One region of the Paenibacillus sp. S29 genome, then DNA from elsewhere that is predicted to be linked to it. Evidence: riboswitches for the same ligand, from Rfam matches in the RefSeq annotation. Region 1 holds a riboswitch; each other region holds the start of a gene.

Region 1 (4,246 bases):
CGGGATTATTGACCAAATTGACGACCGGAGCGCCTTTTAAGATCATCCCGACGACCAGTGACATAATCCCGAGCACAAGTCCGATAATGGTTGAAATTTGCATGATACACCTCATCCATGAGAATAGATTTTGAATCCTTTCATGCCGCCGGGGTCGTCCTTGCCCCAAGCGCGTCATTACAAGACGGATTATAGTATTTATCGACAAAACTCTCTTTTTTGTTAAGTGCGAATTTCCGGTATAATAAGGTGATTATGTATTGAATGGCGGAACCATTGGAGGAAATGGCATGGGAGTAAAGCATGGGCGTGAGTATGAACAAATTTTGAACGATTTGACAGAGGCTGTGGGGCGCATCCCAGATAGCTATGAATTTTTTGAGATGGAAGCAGAAGATTGGGACAGGCTGGACCCGGCGGGACGTCAGGAAGTCAATGAAGCTTTGGCAGAAGACTTATTTTATGCACTGGGTACAGAGCCCACAATCACTGTAGGGAGTAGCGTTGTGATCTATGAGCCGGAGCAGCATCGCATCTATGTACTTATTGGGGACGAGGAGCTGACGTCAGTCCCTTTGATTTGAGGTCCGTCTTATGGATTTATCAACGGGGCCGTGGTAATATGTACACCAATATATCGTAGTTTTGGCCGTATTTAAGCGGTCGAAAGGCTTCCGTATAAACGGGGAGGAGTTCGTAACATGCCTTTTACACAAGAAGAGATTGAAGCACATCTGGAGAAACTGGAGGGCTGGGAACTGGAGGAAGGACGTTGGATCGTCCGAAAATATAATTTTTCCAGTTTTATGAAAGGGATTGCATTCGTGGATGAAGTTGCCGCTATATCTGAAGCATTCAATCATCATCCATTTATTACGATTGATTATAAGACCGTGACTCTGCGTTTGACCTCTTGGGACGACGGCGGTATTATGGCCGTGGATATTAAGGAAGCCCAACAATATAATGAAGCTTTTGAAAAAATGCGCAGCAGTCATTGAGCTTGTAATGATCTGTCGTATGATGATAGAAGCGCCTTCGCTATACAACATCGTGGTTGTATGCCGAAGGCGCTTTTATCATAGAATCTGGGTTGGGTGCTCGGGACGATATACCATACAATAAAATGGTTTTTTGCCATCAGGAGTCTGGCGTTCATAGGTATCTGTAAGCTTAAATCCAGCCGCCTTGTAGGCCCGGATAGCGCGCTCATTCCAAGTGAGCACCTCTAGATCAATTTCATTCTTCGGGTTGCGTCGTTGAGCTTCCTCTGCAATGGCACGGACAAAATCAGAGCCTTTGCCATGTCCGCACCTGTCAGGATGCATTCCAAGACCTAGCCGGGTCACACCGATCATAGGAAAATATTGAGCAAATCCTGTTAGCTTGTTCTCTTCATCCAGTACGGCAACATATTGCTCTTGGCGAAGCGTGGGACTTCCAAATTCGACTTCAAGCGCCTTCATTTGTTCCCAGGGGAGCCAACCATATATGTTATAAGGTGGATCATAGTGCCACTCACAGATTGCAGCCGCTTGATGCTCGTCCATCGGTACGATCCGATAGTTGGATATTGAGGCCGGCATGTGTTCCATCCTCCTTTTACACAGGTACTTCAATCATTAACAACAGATTGTAGACAAGTTGCAGAGGAATGGCAAGCGTGTTTATTTCATACCTAAGTCGGGTATACATTCAATAAGAAGGAATTACTGCTCATATGCTCCCCCAGCGGTGACGGTAAAACCGACGATGTTCGCTACAATTGAAACCTTTTGAGGTCTCAGTTCGTCAGTAAAGATAATAATTGCTGATGTTGTGGACATAAAAAACCGCAATTCGATTCCGGCCAGAATCAAATTGCGGCTAGGGTTAGCTTGCTGTGCGTTAGTTATTCTACGTTATCGTCATCAGGAATGTCTGAAGCTACAGAATGGTAAGCGTCTGTGCTCATAATTCTTTTTGCACCGACATAGCGGTTAGCGTAATAATTTTCGTTCAGTGAGCTAACTACTACACCACGTGAAGTCGAGGAGTGGGCAAATTTCCCTTCACCTACGAAGATACCTACATGGGAAATGCCTCTTCCTGTGGTGTTGAAGAACACCAGGTCCCCAGGTCTCATTTCATCGCGGGATACAGAAGATCCCATTTTGAATTGTGATCCTGATTGATGCGGAAGTTTAATTCCCAGTTTGTTGTATACGTACATTGTGAAGCCGGAGCAATCGAATCCCTCGAGTGTAGTGCCTCCGCTTCTGTAGTTCGTTCCTTTGGCATCTTGGATGACCTGGTCCATCTTAGAGTCTGCATATGCACTGCCGCCACCGAATGTAAAAGATGTAAAGGCAATGGCAAGACCCATAGCTGCGATCGTTAGCTTCTTCTTCAAAAAAAATATACCCCTTCCAATGCCTGCGAGGTTAGCTTAAGGATTCGGTAGAAGGTTCCCCTATGACCACTCTGTTGCGAGATCAATTCACCCAAACTGGTTCCCCCGCTTCCTAGGTGCCAGGAATTAGGCTTAACTTAAGATGTGCACCTTGGAGAGCAGTATTCACAATAACGTTATTTTTGAGATAAAGGTTACAATAAAGATTACAAAGTTGTTACTATCAGTTCACTGCGATTATTGTAACAAAGACGGCTGACTTTGGCAAATGTTTCATTGCAAAAAGTTACAAAAAAAATCTGCTCCTAATGTCCCAGGAACAGATCTTGTTAACAGTATTCAGTTATGTGTCGTTTGCGCGAGTATGAATCAAGGTTTTTCGACAGACGGAAATGAAGTAAAAAAACATAAAGGCAGGGCTTAGCTTCTACTAGAGATATCGGTATGCCATAGTCTGTACTGCGAACTGATATGCCACAGCCTGACCAGACTAGTAACAAAATGATACGATTGCTGGAGAATGAGCGCCAGCATGCCAGTCCAAATCATCGCCACGGTGCCAAATAGACCGAAGACCAGCAGCACACAAGCACCGAGCAAAAGGGATATACCGACAGCTGGGAGGAGCTGGCGAAAGAAGGCGAGCAGGGACGATAGTATGGCGTGACCACCGACAGTACCCAGTTGCATATACAGGATGCACTGCCGAATGAACCATCCGTATGCCATCCATCCAATGACATAGGGCAATAAATGCAGCAGATAAGAGGAAGATTGAAGTGCTCCTGCTACAATAGGGTAGAGTCTCGGTACTACCCAAAAGGCGGGAAGCAGCAGCAGTCCCAACTCGATGGTGTAATACAACAGCGACGACATGCCATGGCGTTTCATACCCTTGAAAAAGGACAGGCTTTGCGGTTCAGTCGCATCGGTATGCAGACTTTGATATATTCCGGCTCTAATGAAGGGAGTGATCAGTATGCGTAGTACAGTCGCCCCTAGTAGTATCCACAAATACACATGTACTTCCCGGCTGTCCATCAGAGCAATCTGACTCTCCATCCAAAATAAGGTCTGTCCCAGCTCGTTTTGACCCTGATCAGGATAACGGAGCAATAGCGGGATAACGGCAGACTGCACCAGCCGATAGAGAAACACCCCCCACAGTAGTCGATACAGAAATAAAATGATAACGATATAGAAACGTATGCGCACCAGCGCCCAGCCCTCTTTTATAATAGTCCGCATCTATAGACACCTCACCATGACAGACTTCCAAGCAGTGTCTCCAACAGCTTGGTTACACTTATACTCCAACGGGTTTGTTGCTTTTCGTCCAATTCGGCTTTTAGGCTATTGTTAATATGCTTGTTCTCCAGTGCAATGGTATATAAGGGATCAAGGGTTACATGGGAAACGGGATAAGTACTTTTGATCCGAAACTTTGTACTTTTGCCCGCGCCGTCCCAAGCCTTGAATATCGTGGTACCATCCTTGAAGGTAAATTGGACAGGGATCTTGGGATAATCCGCCCCTTTTTTGCTGACCGTCACGACTGCTTCATATCCATTCTCCAGCTTGTGGTTTGTGATGTGATCCACTGAAAAGTCCGCCATCTGGCCGTCATATACATACTGTTCAAAATAGTGGCTCCATGAGCGTCCGGTGACTCTCTCCACGATACGTTGAAAATCCAGTGAGGACGGATGCTTGAATCGGTACGTCTGGACGTAGGTCCGCATAATGCGATCCATTTTTTTTATACCCACCTGACGTTCAATGCCCCGTAGGACCAGCTTGCCTCGAGAGTAGGCATTTTGCGCGTACTCAGCAGCTGAGCCGTACTTCCATGAC
Region 2 (4,246 bases), on a different contig from region 1:
TACTTAATTAAGTGCTAGGTGGTTCTGATAACCCGTCTAGAGTCTACTAATAGTGTGAATTTCGATTATGTGTGAATAAAAAACACTCTGCCACCTGAGGAAAGGGACAGAGTGTTTTTGGTGTTGCTGCCAGATTGGTGAAGCGACGCATCAGGGGGATGCTGGAAGGCGTTTGAATAGACCTGAGGAGGAAAACAGTCTAGGCTCATCCAATTGGCTATTATGGCTCATATAAAGCGGTAGAGTGATGTAGGAGTTGCACCAATGTCTGTGAAGAAAGCGACGCTGAAATGTGGTTGGCTCAGGTTCGTTAAGCTTCTTCCATGCGGAGAGCAGCTCGCTGGTCATACGCTCCATAAAAGGGTTCTTTTCCTCATAGGGAGGATTGAGTAGTTTGAAGGCATCTTCCACACAGAAGGACACCGCTGCGCCAAGATAGCCGTGCATGGTCTGTTCTACATCGTTTCCGAGGAGGAAGTTAATCCAGGTGTGAACGGTAGCGAGTGTGCCAATTGCATTGTATTGAATGAGTATAGATTCCAACTGGTCAAATTCAAGCCAAGGATAAAGAGCCTTAGCGAGCTTAAGTAGACGCTGACCGGATAGACGCAACTCCTTCACATGCTGCAAGGAGGGACGTTGGGTATGCAGCATCTTATCAATGAGAGCGATTCGCCAACCGTCATTCTGCTGGATGGCGACATACAGACTTTTGATAGCCATGCCGTCAACGGTTGTAAATTGAGGATACAAATCATCCAGCATGTAATGTTCCAGATCTTGTAGACTGTTCAAATGTCCGTTGCGGAATAGTTTCTCCAGTCCGTTAAAACGGGTGAAGCCACCAACAGGTAGGGAAGGGTCCAACAATAATGCATAGTTCAGCAAACGGTTGCCTTTATGCAGGGCGGTTCGCCTCCTCGAAGTGAATCCTTATGTTATATTATTTCACTCTTTACTTAGGGATAACGAAAAAATTCGAAATGTATGTAATATATTTTTACATTTTAGTAGCCCTTTTGTCAAATTAAATATTATTATCGCTCATATATGTTAGGTAAAATAACATATAAAATAATTATTATATTTGTGTTTACAAATAGTTGATGAGAGAGTATAATAAATCTGTTGCCTCAATACATTATGATTTGCGGTCGTGGTGGAATGGCAGACACGCTATCTTGAGGGGGTAGTGGGCGTACGCCCGTGGAGGTTCGAGTCCTCTCGACCGCATTATATGCAAGACCTAGTTGAAAAAGCATCCTGACACGGTTTACGTGAAGGGATGCTTTTTTTGTTTTAATAACTGTGATAAAGAAGAATATCAGTTTTGCTGCAAAAGCTTCTCTATATCTCCCGCCAGCTTATCTGGAGTGGTTTGCGGTGCATAGCGCTTAAATACGTTACCTTCTCGTGTAATTAAGAATTTAGTAAAATTCCATTTGATCGCTTTGGACCCTAATACCCCCGGAGCTGTTTGGGTCAGGTAGCGAAATAAGGGGTGCGCTTGATCGCCATTGACATCTGTCTTGGCGAACATCGGAAAGGTAACACCATAATTGATCTGGCAAAACTCGGAAATCTCCTCGCTGGAACCTGGCTCTTGTTTGGCGAATTGGTTGCTGGGAAATCCCAAAATTTCGAGCCCCAGTTCATGGTACTGGTCATATAGCTCTTGTAACGCTTTGTATTGGGGGGTTAACCCGCATTTGCTGGCTGTGTTCACAATAAGCAGAACATTCCCTTTATATGTGGATAACGGAATTGGTTTCCCTTGCAGGGTTTGCGCATCATATTCATAAACGGTCATAGTATCTCTCCTTATTCAATATTCAGCAATTAAATTGTAAGCAATTCAAAGTAAGGTTGCAAGTCTGGAAAAGCTGTATTAAGCCTTTAGCCGCTGTAAAATCGTATTTTGTTCAAAACAGTAAATCGCATTGCAAATGGAGCGAATTAAGGTGTTTCTTCTTATAAAAGCGGGTTCAATCGGTGTTTAGCTGGTACATATAGCGTATTTTCTTCTCTTTTTACAAAAAAAGGCCAAAAACGCTCTACCCTACGCCAATATTGACATGCTTGTCATTTTCGAAAAGGGATGAAAAACAGAGATTGAGTGAGCTGTGAGAAGCATAGTTGCGTTGTAAGCGTTATTATTAATCTTCTATGCTCTAAAGGCCGATTTATAACCCCGCAGTTGAGCTTTACAGTCTTCCATGCGCGGGTGTATGATTCAAGACGTAATTTCAAATTAACTTGAATGAAGCAACAACGAAATGTCTATAGCGCTGAATTTTGCAGTTGCAAAAGCGGGGGAACCAATCGAGACTGTACGGCTTGCCGTGTGTCTCATGGGGTGAATTTTCCGGTCAAGTGCCAGAAATAGGGCGACTCTCACGTCCGAATCCGACAGCTAACCTCGTAAGCGTACAGGGAGAGGCAACAAACCGCCGTGTGCAGCCATGGTTTATTTTATCATGGATATGTAAGAAGCCGGAGGAAAGCCTTTTTCCTTCGGCTTCTTTTTGTTGTCTTTTTATACCGGGAGAGGAGCTACTGATGGAAGGTCGGTTAATTATTGTCACTGCACCGAATGAAGCGGGCAGAAGTTTTGTGAAATTGCTTATTTTCAAAAAATTGGCGTTTGCAGTTCTGACGAATAGCGCTCAGGAGGAACGACAGCTCAAAAAAATGGGTGTGGAGCACATTGTCCGCATCAATACCATGCAAGCGGGAAAATGTAATTTTCCAAAAAAAGAAATTGGTAGTGTGTATTTGTTCGAGAACAGCTTGAATCTGACTTGCCGTTTCCTGCAAATATGTCGGCCGCTAACATCGGAATCGATCTATGTTATTACGCACGGCTGTAATCCACAAGGAATTTATCGAGGATTGGGAGCGGACCATGTGATCTACACATTGAACGGAGAGGTGGGTTTTCTGCTGAACGGATAAGCACTTATAACATAGTTGTTTTATGATTTTATGATGAAATAAGAATGGCGATCTGAGGACCGATACGGAGGGTATGAACATGATGGATATATACATGCTGCTCGTCATGGCTGTGAGTTATGGAGTGATACTGCTGTTTGTACGCTGGTGTGATGCGCAGACCTCTAAAGGAGGACGAAGAGGATGATCGTTATACTTGGGCTTACGGCTATTGTGTTTATGTATTTAATCTACGCGCTCCTGAACCCTGAAAAGTTCTAGTCAGCTATAGGGGATAGAGCGGGCGGGAACAACAGATCTGAATATTTAGCATCATAGGTAGCAGGTTTCCGCAAACGTGTGCACACGTTTGGTGCTCTGAAGCAGGTCTGTTGTTCCAAACGCAGGAGCATTTTGAAGGAGGAATAGAGGATGGAGCTGCTTCAAATTGGAATTGTGATCGTCATATTGCTGCTCTTGGTAAAGCCAGTGGGCACCTATATGTATCATGTATTCTCGAATGAACCCAATCGGACGGATCGGATTTTTGGCGGAACAGAAAAGCTGATTTATAAGATAGTAGGATTGAAGAAGCTGGAGAGCATGCGTTGGACTACGTATGTTATGAGTTTCATTGCAACGAATGTCGTGCTTGTGGCGATCAGCTACTTGCTGTTGCGTTTACAGGGAATGCTTCCTGGTAATCCGGCGGGAAACAGTAATATGGAAGCATCACTAGCTTTTAATACGGTAATCAGCTTTATGACGAATACGAATCTCCAACATTATAGTGGAGAAAGCGGGCTTACGTATCTGACACAGATGGCGTTCGTCACGATGATGATGTTCACTTCGGCTGCTTCCGGTTTTGCGGTTGCTGCGGCTTTTATGAGAGGATTGACGCGGCGCGGTGAAGGAATGGGCAATTTCTTTCAAGATTTTATTAAAGCCATCATAAGAATTTTCCTGCCGCTGGCCTTTGTGCTTACGCTGGTGCTGGTTGGATTGAAGGTACCCCAGACGCTACAGCCTACGGCGGATCTTACGACGCTGAGCGGAACACAGCAGCAGATTTCTATGGGACCCATTGCTTCTCTGGAGTCCATCAAGCATTTGGGGACAAACGGGGGTGGTTATGCGGGAGCTAACTCTGCGCACCCTTTTGAAAATCCAAGTCCTTGGACGAACGTGCTGGAAATTTTGGCAATGTGGGTAATGCCGGCTTCGTTGCCGTATACCTTTGGATTGTTTGCCCGTAATCGCAAGCAGGGCTGGATTATTTTTAGCTCCATGATGGTATTGTTTCTTATTT
Region 3 (4,246 bases), on a different contig from region 1:
TGACGCATAAGCCCGTCACCGCCGACCAAGGAGAAGTAGAGCGCTACAGCCATGAAAAAGGTAACACCAATCTGGAAAACCATAAGAAATATAAGCATGCCCTTACCGCCTGCTTCTGCTTGCAATAAAGGCAGCATGTTCATGGTCCCAGCTATACTAGCAATAAAGTATACAACGGATAGAACAATGCCGCGTACAAATGAAGTATGTCGTCGGGTGAGTGACGCATACACAATGGCAAGTACACCCAGTACAAAGCTAAATAGGGCATAACCCGCATAGGTCATCAAATTCGCCCAAAATGTTTGCTTTTCGATATAATCGGTATAGGACGACGGGGCCGAAAAGCTTTGGGTGAAGGAGCGAACATCACCGTCTTCAAAAGTAAAAGCCAGTGTAAGTACCGAGGCGCCGATTTTTTTATCGTCTACGGTATACTTTAATCCGCCTTCTTGTTCAGTGGTCGCAAGCTTCAAATCCGACGGCTTAAAGCCAAAGCGCTTGACCCATACTGCGGCCGCCTGCTCCTTGGCTTCGAGCGTCATGCCGTCCTCAGCCACACGTACAAGCCTGTTACGTGCTTGTTCATCCGTAGAAATATCAGCCTGTGTGTAATTGGTGCTGGAGGTGATCCGTTTAAAGCTAACGACCTTGCCAGTGGATAAATCCACATGAATTTGCAGTTTACTCTTCGCTGAGGATTCAGGCAGATCGACCCGAAAGGTTTCGTAAGGGTAACTCTTTTTCCATGTACGGTCGTACTGTTGAAGCAGTTTTTCTCTAGATAAATAACCGTACAAATCTGTTTCGGCCTGATAGGTCACGACAGGCTCCTCAGGCTGTGATTCAGTATAGCCCAGCTCGGAGCGGGCGAAGTCCAATGCGTGTATGACCGCTTCTTGTTTGCTGATGACCTTTGCGTTCATTACTGATTCTGGACTCGGATTGCTAAGCGAGGGAATAAGCAATTGAAAGATAAAAAAGCAAATCAGGCCAATCCCGCCCAGCAAGCCTAATTTTTTGAAGTTGGCCGTGAGCACGACCGGTTTCCCGATAGGATTCATGAGTTTCCTCCTTAATCTGTAAATAAGAACATCCATTAAAGATATCATACTGCACAGGTTCCCGCCAACAGACCAACGATATTCATGAAAATAGAGCGAAAGCACTTTAAAGTTTCAATAAAATTAGATAAGCTGCGATTAAACGATGCCCATTCGCAAAATAAAGCCAATTTCACGTTTTTTCGGCGAAATCGGTTTTGTGATCTGGATATAGAAGGATTATAATCTTGAGGCAATGCCTATGAAATACATAGGTAATGATATACAGTTGAGCCGAATTTCTATGGGAAAACGGGGGAACCATGTTACTGGGGTGAATTTTACAACCGATCCTGCTGGATCGGAAGTGTAAATAGGGCATACTGTGCTGCCCGAATCCGTCAGCTAACCTCGTAGGCTATGAGCAGGAACCAAGTCAGGCACTCGGTTTTCCGGTGTCTTTTTTTGTGCGTATAAAAGTGTTTGGATTGGTTAGACCGCTGCGGGTGCAGATTATTCTTCCGATTGCTGTTATCCCCGGATTTTTTTATTGTATACCCCCTTTAATGGTTAAAATCCGGAGATAAAGGCAAACGCTTCGCTTCTTCAGAACAATTCTGCCCCTTTCGCTACTGCCCGCCAATAGCACAGGGGGCCGAGTAGTGCTTGACATGCATTCTTCCTGTATTCAGGGAATGCTAATTATAGTTAACTAAGGTTTGGAAAAATCAAAAAATTCAGGGGCAACGACGATCGAAAGATCAAATGGAACGCGTAGCGAGCTTACACCGTATTAAATCACTGATTTTTAGTTTTAAGGATTAGGAGAGAAGTGATGAATAGATGAATCCCAATGCAAGCTGGCTTCGGCTTTCTCCACCGCAGATATTCGTTGCGGGCTTTGCCATTATCATTCTAATAGGTAGCTTATTGTTAATGCTGCCGATCTCCAATACAACAGGAAAGCCACTTGCGTTTATAGACGCTTTGTTTACTGCCGCGTCCGCGACGTGTGTAACAGGGCTTGTCGTTAAGGATACAGGGACCTTTTTCACAACCTTTGGTCAAGTCGTCATCGCTGCACTCATTCAGATTGGCGGTCTCGGCTTTATGACTATGGCTACCTTGATCGCGCTGGTGTTCAAACGTCGGATTTCCTTGCGGGAGCGCCTCATTTTGCAGGAAGCGATGAATCAGACTTCTGTAGAGGGAATTGTCGGGTTAATCCGTAAGGTATTGCTGTACTCACTGGTTATTGAAGGCGTATGCGCTACGATATTCTCGGTTCGCTGGTCCTTTGATATGCCCGTAGGCAGGGCGATTTATTTTGGAATCTGGCATGCCATCTCCATGTTTAACAATGCTGGTTTTGATTTATTCGGTGAATTTCGCAGCTTGACAGGTTATGTATATGATCCGATTGTTAATTTTACCGCAATGTTTCTAATTATTTCTGGCGGCATTGGTTTTGTAGTGATGTCAGACCTGGCAGAATATCGCAAGCGCAAGAGACTGTCCTTGCATACCAAGGTGGTACTCAGCATGACGGGCGCTATGATTGTAGTCGGCACGCTCGTGATTTTTGTATTTGAGTTTACGAATCCAAAGACTCTTGGCTCGCTTGATTGGGGTGGTAAGCTACTGGGATCTTTATTCCAGTCCGTTACCCCCCGTACCGCAGGTGCCAATACGCTGGACATCGCAGGCTTGCGGCAGGCTACGCAGTTTTTTATCATCATACTCATGTTTATTGGGGCTTCCCCTGGTTCCACTGGAGGCGGGATTAAGACAACAACATTCGCCCTGCTCATTGGAGCAGTGATTTCGATGCTGCGGGGGCGGGAAGATATTGTACTGTTCAAGTACCGACTTGCGCAGGGACGAATTTACAAGGCTTTGACCATTACACTGCTGGGGTTGCTGTTCGTGATCGGGGTGACCATGATTTTGTCGGCAACCGAAGATCATCATTTTCTGATGATCTTGTTTGAGACGGTGTCTGCGTTTGGTACGGTGGGGCTGTCGATGGGGCTTACACCTGATTTGACAGTCATAGGCAAGCTGGTGATTACCCTGACGATGTTTGCAGGTAGACTGGGGCCACTCACGCTAGCTTATGCACTGGGGCCGAAAAAGGGTAAAGAATTATATCGTCATCCGGAAGGCAAAATGATTATAGGATAAGGAGTTTTCGAGTAGATATGAAAACGCAGCAGTTTGTAGTTATTGGCTTGGGGCGGTTTGGCTCAAGCCTGGCTTTGCAATTGGTGGATATGGGGTGCGAGGTGCTAGGCATTGACCGGAATGAGGATGTTGTGGACAGTATGAGTGAGATGTTGACACATACTGTCGTGGCGGATGCTACCGATGAAGACTCGTTGCGATCACTGGGCATCCGTAATTTCGATTGTGGCATTGTTGCTATTGGTGATGACATTCAGGTAAGCATCCTCACCGCCATTTTGCTGAAGGAGCTGGGTGTGAAAAAAGTTGTAGCCAAAGCCATATCTGTGCTGCACGGGCGTGCATTAGAAAAGCTCGGTGTGGACCGGATTATTTATCCAGAACGGGATATGGGTATCCGGGTGGCTCACCAGCTAGTCACGCCTAATTTGCTCGATTATTTAGAGTTGTCTAAGGAATACAGTATTGTGGAACTCAATGTACCTGCATGTCTGAATGGCAAAACGCTAGCAGAGCTAAATGCCCGTACCCGCTTTGGTTGTAGCGTCGTGGCGCTTCATACGGCGAACGGTATCCTGATCGCACCGACGGCTATGGATCGGCTAAAAGCAGATGATATTATGGTCATCATCGGTTCGAATGACAATATCGGTCGCTTTGAGGATGAGGTTGTTAATGTTAATGAAGAGGATTAAACCCTCTACACCATACGGTAGCCTGCAAACGACGCACGTGTCTCGCTAATCCAGCGTCGTGCTGTCGGACCGAGATCGGTCGTCTCCGAGTAAATGAGGGAGGTCGTTCGGCGTGTCTCCTTCAAATCGGGCAAGTATAATGCAGTGAGTCCATTATCCCGTAATAGTTCGCTGCGCAAATAGGATTTGGGTAGCAAGGCAGAAGCCTTACAGGTTGGAAGCAGGCGTACAATTGCCTCGAAGGAGTCGATTTCCATGCGGATATCCGGCATGATGCCGCTGCGCTGGAACAAGTCATCCGTCAGACTGCGGTACCAGGTTCCT
Region 4 (4,246 bases), on a different contig from region 1:
ACAAAATATCTGATCTGGTACTCCAGCTGCGGACCCAGCGTATCAACGCTGTTGTGATCGAAGATACGGTTGCTAAAGGATACACGTTAGATGGTACCGTAACACTTGCCAAGGCCGTGCCTGAGGATGCCGGAGCAGAAACAGCTGTAGGTATACGCAAGGGGAACGCAGAATTGCTTGCCTCTGTAAATAAAACGTTGGCTCGCCTGAAAGCGGACGGGTCGATTGAGAAGTTTTCCACAGAAGCGAGCGCGCTCTCTGCAGATCGACAGGTTTCTTCTAATAACATCGTAGATATTTTTTGGAAATACCGCAGTTTTTACGCTACGGGTATCGGCTACACTCTGTTGCTGTCTGCACTCGGAGTACTGTTTGGATTTATCATTGGTCTGATCGTATCCTTGCTGCGGATGAGTGGTATACGCATCATTGAGTGGTTAGGTACCACTTATGTGGAGATCCTGCGTGGCACACCTATGCTGGTACAACTTATGATCATTCACTACGGAGTTGCTTTGACGCTGGGTGTCAATTTTACCCCACTCCAGTCTGGTATAATCACATTGTCTCTGAATAGTTCAGCATATCTGGCTGAAATTTTCCGGGCAGGTATCCAGGCAGTAGACCGTGGACAGATGGAGGCTGCCCGTTCGTTGGGTATGGGACGCGGTAAAGCTATGCGTCATGTCATTTTGCCGCAAGCGTTTAAATCTATTTTGCCTGCTATCGGTAATGAGTTTATTACGATCATTAAAGAATCATCCATTATTTCGACCATTGGGATGGTGGATATTATGTATCAGGCCCAGGTCATTAAGAACATCACCTACGAAGGATTAAGTCCGTTCGTAATCGCAGCCGCTATTTATTTTGTAATGACATTCAGCTTGTCTAAGCTGCTGGGTTTATGGGAAAGGAAGTTGAGAGCCAGTGATCACCGTTAAACAACTGCGTAAATCGTTCGGTAAGAATGAAATTTTAAAAGGCATTGATATAGATATCGCCAAAGGTGAAGTCGTCGTCATCATCGGCCCCAGTGGTTCGGGGAAGAGTACGTTTTTGCGTTGTATGAATCTGTTGGAACAGCCTACAGACGGAGAGATTTTGTTTGAGGGCGAGCCAATTACAGCTCGTGGCCATAATATTAATGTAACCCGGGAGAAGATGGGGATGGTGTTCCAGCATTTTAATCTGTTCCCGCATAAAACAGTGTTGCAGAACCTGACACTTGCCCCAACACAGGTTAGAAGACAGTCAGGGAAGGAAGCGGAAAAAATTTCGCTAGAACTCTTGCGTACCGTAGGGCTTGAGGATAAGAAGAATACCTATCCGAACCAGCTATCCGGCGGTCAGAAGCAACGTATTGCGATTGCGCGTGCTTTGGCCATGCAGCCGCACGTAATGCTGTTCGATGAGCCAACTTCTGCATTGGACCCTGAAATGGTTGGAGAGGTTCTGGATGTAATGAAGAAGCTCGCCGAAGGCGGCATGACAATGGTAATCGTGACGCATGAAATGGGTTTTGCCCGCGAGGTGGGCGATCGAATTATCTTTATGGATAACGGTCAAATTGTAGAGCAAGGTACACCAGAGCAGGTATTTGGCACTCCAAGCCATGATCGCACCCGTGATTTTCTTGCCAAAGTATTGTAAGGAAGTGCTGATATAATCTATAAAAAAAGCCCTCCGTTTGACGGAGGGCTCAGAGTGTCGAGAAAGTCCAGAGGACTTTTCGACACTTCTATTTTTATATGGGGAGACGCATCTTTTAAAACAAAAATCGATTTAAAACGATCTGAGGACCCTAGTTTTTAGACCACTAAGACAGTTTTAAACCCCCTGCAAAAAAACAGGGGGTTTCTCGACAGCCTGAGCCCTCCGTTTGACGGAGGGCTTTTTTTCTTTTTGTCACCATTTCCCCATACTTTCGTAACAAATATCGATTTCTTGATGACAAAATTGTAATGAGTGTAGTATGATGTTCAAGGTTCCCAACATTTTCATGCGGATAAGGTTACAAAATTGTGATATTATGCAGTAAGCCAAAACTTACCGGGACAGCATGTGGTTATGACAACCGCTGAAGCTGGGCCCAAACTATGGGAAGTGCGGAGGACGTAACAACGGCAGTCATTCCGATACGTCATAAAGACGATGTGGAATATGCCTAGGGGTGAATTGCACAAGCATAGGGCTTCTCCTGAGTCCGAATCCGACAGCTAACTTCGCAGGCATAACAGAGGAGGTACATATCTTTGAAACATCTAAAACATATTGGTAAAACGATGAAATTTGCGGTGCTTGCCGCAGCTATTGCAGGGTTGGCACAGACAGCTGGAGTAGCGGATGCTGCTTCGCTTCACACTGCCAAAGAGGGCGATACCTTCTTTTTGCTTGCTCAACGTTATGGAGTATCGGTAGACGAGCTAACGAAGGCGAACCCAAACATTGCTTCCAACAATATATATGCAGGTCTGCAAATTAAGATACCTGGCGAAAAAAGTGTGAAGGCAGCTTCGGATTCGAAGCCGCAGCTTCTTACGGAGAAAGCACCAGCGAATGAGGGGCCAACGATTGAAGCGTGGGGCAAAACATTCAACTATAGCAAAATAGTTGACGTTAAGGCTTCAGCGTATTCTGCCGCAGCCGACGAGAATGGTAAATGGGGAGCAGTGGACTACTACGGCAATCCGCTTAAACTAGGTACAATTGCGGTAGACCCGAACGTCATTCCGATGGGCACGAAAGTGCTGGTTACAGGCTATTCCCACCCAGGTTTGCCGGATCATTCTTTTGTAGCTGTCGCTCGCGATCAGGGTAGCGCCATTACAGGAAAGCGGATTGATATCTTTATTCCTGGCAACAAATCATTTGTGAACGACTTTGGATTTCAAAATGTGAAGCTGTACGTTATTGATAAATAGCATTGTACGTATATACGGTTTAATTAAACATAATATATATTATGTAAACTTAATACCTGTATCCTACCGCATATAACTAGGTCGGACTCTTATCAGGTCTTATCCATAAAAAAAAGCTGTCTTGACGAGCAGAAAACTTCTGCTGGTAAGACAGCTTTTTTACGTTGCTTTAGCTGTTGCTCAATCATAACATATGGTTATTTCCGTTCCGATGTGTGGAGTAGCCGGGGGACTGTCACAAATTTGTAGCCCTTAGCTTTTAGAGAGTGAATTAGACCCGGCAGAGCTTGGACAGTGCCTTGCAAGTTGGAACTTTGACCTCCACCTGCGTGCATTAAAATAATAGAGCCAGGCCCGGTAGCTGGGATCACATTGCGTTGAATTTGTGTTTTACTTAATCCCTTCCAATCGAGAGAGTCTACATTCCAATTAACAATCATATAGCCATGACGACGTGCCCATTGGATTTGAGGCTCCGTGATTTCACCGTAGGGTGGACGAATCAACTTGGGGCGAAAACCTGCGCTGGCTTGTAAAATACGTTCTGTTTTTGTAATCTGGTTGCGAAAGCGTTCTGGTGTGGCCTTCCTAAAATCCGGATGAGTATAGGAATGGTTTCCTATAGCATGGCCTTCACGGATAATACGGCGTATGATCCCCGGATGCTTTTCCGCACGGTGACCGACGATGAAAAAGGTGGCTTTGATGCCATTAGCGTGTAATACGTCCAAAACCTGCGGCGTATACCTAGAATCGGGCACATCATCAAAGGTTAGGGCAATTTGGCGGGTGTGTGGGCCGCACATTTTAAAAATGTCCGCATGTTTTTTACGCAGCATTGCTAATGTAGGAGTTGCTCGATCTGTGCTCTGATGTACAGAAGAAGCAACAGCTGCTTCCTTGGGATGGGGCGTTCCGGTGTTGGGAGGCGCATCCGCGTGAACGGGTAAACTTGAGAATGCTAGTAACAGTGCCAAGCATGGCAACACTCCCCTGTACGGCATATGTATCCCCCCCTTTCCGTGCAGTGGTACCTAGTGGTGCTCTCGACTATTATGTACCTGTCTTATTAAAAATATGCTGGTAACCAAGTTCGGCTCATAAACGACTGGAAAGAAGCCCACGATGAAACGATTATCAATGAAGATGATGGAGCTAAACGTACATATTCTCTTAAACATGACCGAAAACAGGAGCATTTTCGCAAGTTTTAGCCTTACAACGAATTCGGTATACTGTGACAGCTGGTGTATAATGGGGATGCAATTCATAATTATACAGACATGGAATTGAAGGAAGGATGGATAAAAGTGACCGACTTG

The links. A riboswitch is a leader RNA that binds a small molecule or an ion and turns the genes downstream of it on or off. The one in region 1 is predicted to bind cyclic di-AMP.
Region 2: linked by a shared signal. The riboswitch ahead of ACL9RM_RS11925 (hypothetical protein) and the one ahead of ACL9RM_RS25655 (C40 family peptidase) in region 1 are both predicted to bind cyclic di-AMP.
Region 3: linked by a shared signal. The riboswitch ahead of ACL9RM_RS14575 (TrkH family potassium uptake protein) and the one ahead of ACL9RM_RS25655 (C40 family peptidase) in region 1 are both predicted to bind cyclic di-AMP.
Region 4: linked by a shared signal. The riboswitch ahead of ACL9RM_RS15030 (3D domain-containing protein) and the one ahead of ACL9RM_RS25655 (C40 family peptidase) in region 1 are both predicted to bind cyclic di-AMP.

The regions. Positions count from the first base shown of each region.
Region 1 is NZ_JBMOUI010000026.1:17,881-22,126, forward strand. Features, by position in the region: gene motA (flagellar motor stator protein MotA) at 1-103, opposite strand, end outside; gene ACL9RM_RS25640 (hypothetical protein) at 291-584, shown strand; gene ACL9RM_RS25645 (4a-hydroxytetrahydrobiopterin dehydratase) at 702-1,001, shown strand; gene ACL9RM_RS25650 (GNAT family N-acetyltransferase) at 1,080-1,586, opposite strand; gene ACL9RM_RS25655 (C40 family peptidase) at 1,892-2,392, opposite strand; cyclic di-AMP (ydaO/yuaA leader) riboswitch at 2,398-2,535, opposite strand; gene ACL9RM_RS25660 (hypothetical protein) at 2,813-3,640, opposite strand; gene ACL9RM_RS25665 (M1 family metallopeptidase) at 3,652-4,246, opposite strand, start outside.
Region 2 is NZ_JBMOUI010000006.1:17,020-21,265, reverse strand. Features, by position in the region: gene ACL9RM_RS11940 (urease accessory protein UreF) at 151-888, opposite strand; tRNA gene ACL9RM_RS11935 (tRNA-Leu) at 1,151-1,233, shown strand; gene ACL9RM_RS11930 (glutathione peroxidase) at 1,325-1,810, opposite strand; cyclic di-AMP (ydaO/yuaA leader) riboswitch at 2,277-2,444, shown strand; gene ACL9RM_RS11925 (hypothetical protein) at 2,560-2,955, shown strand; gene ACL9RM_RS11920 (potassium-transporting ATPase subunit F) at 3,139-3,216, shown strand; gene kdpA (potassium-transporting ATPase subunit KdpA) at 3,367-4,246, shown strand, end outside.
Region 3 is NZ_JBMOUI010000007.1:234,901-239,146, reverse strand. Features, by position in the region: gene ACL9RM_RS14580 (CPBP family intramembrane glutamic endopeptidase) at 1-1,064, opposite strand, end outside; cyclic di-AMP (ydaO/yuaA leader) riboswitch at 1,326-1,478, shown strand; gene ACL9RM_RS14575 (TrkH family potassium uptake protein) at 1,887-3,227, shown strand; gene ACL9RM_RS14570 (potassium channel family protein) at 3,245-3,922, shown strand; gene ACL9RM_RS14565 (LysR family transcriptional regulator) at 3,928-4,246, opposite strand, start outside.
Region 4 is NZ_JBMOUI010000008.1:37,739-41,984, forward strand. Features, by position in the region: gene ACL9RM_RS15020 (ABC transporter substrate-binding protein/permease) at 1-944, shown strand, start outside; gene ACL9RM_RS15025 (amino acid ABC transporter ATP-binding protein) at 931-1,653, shown strand; cyclic di-AMP (ydaO/yuaA leader) riboswitch at 2,080-2,249, shown strand; gene ACL9RM_RS15030 (3D domain-containing protein) at 2,256-2,924, shown strand; gene ACL9RM_RS15035 (polysaccharide deacetylase family protein) at 3,122-3,928, opposite strand; gene ACL9RM_RS15040 (NADH:flavin oxidoreductase/NADH oxidase) at 4,235-4,246, shown strand, end outside.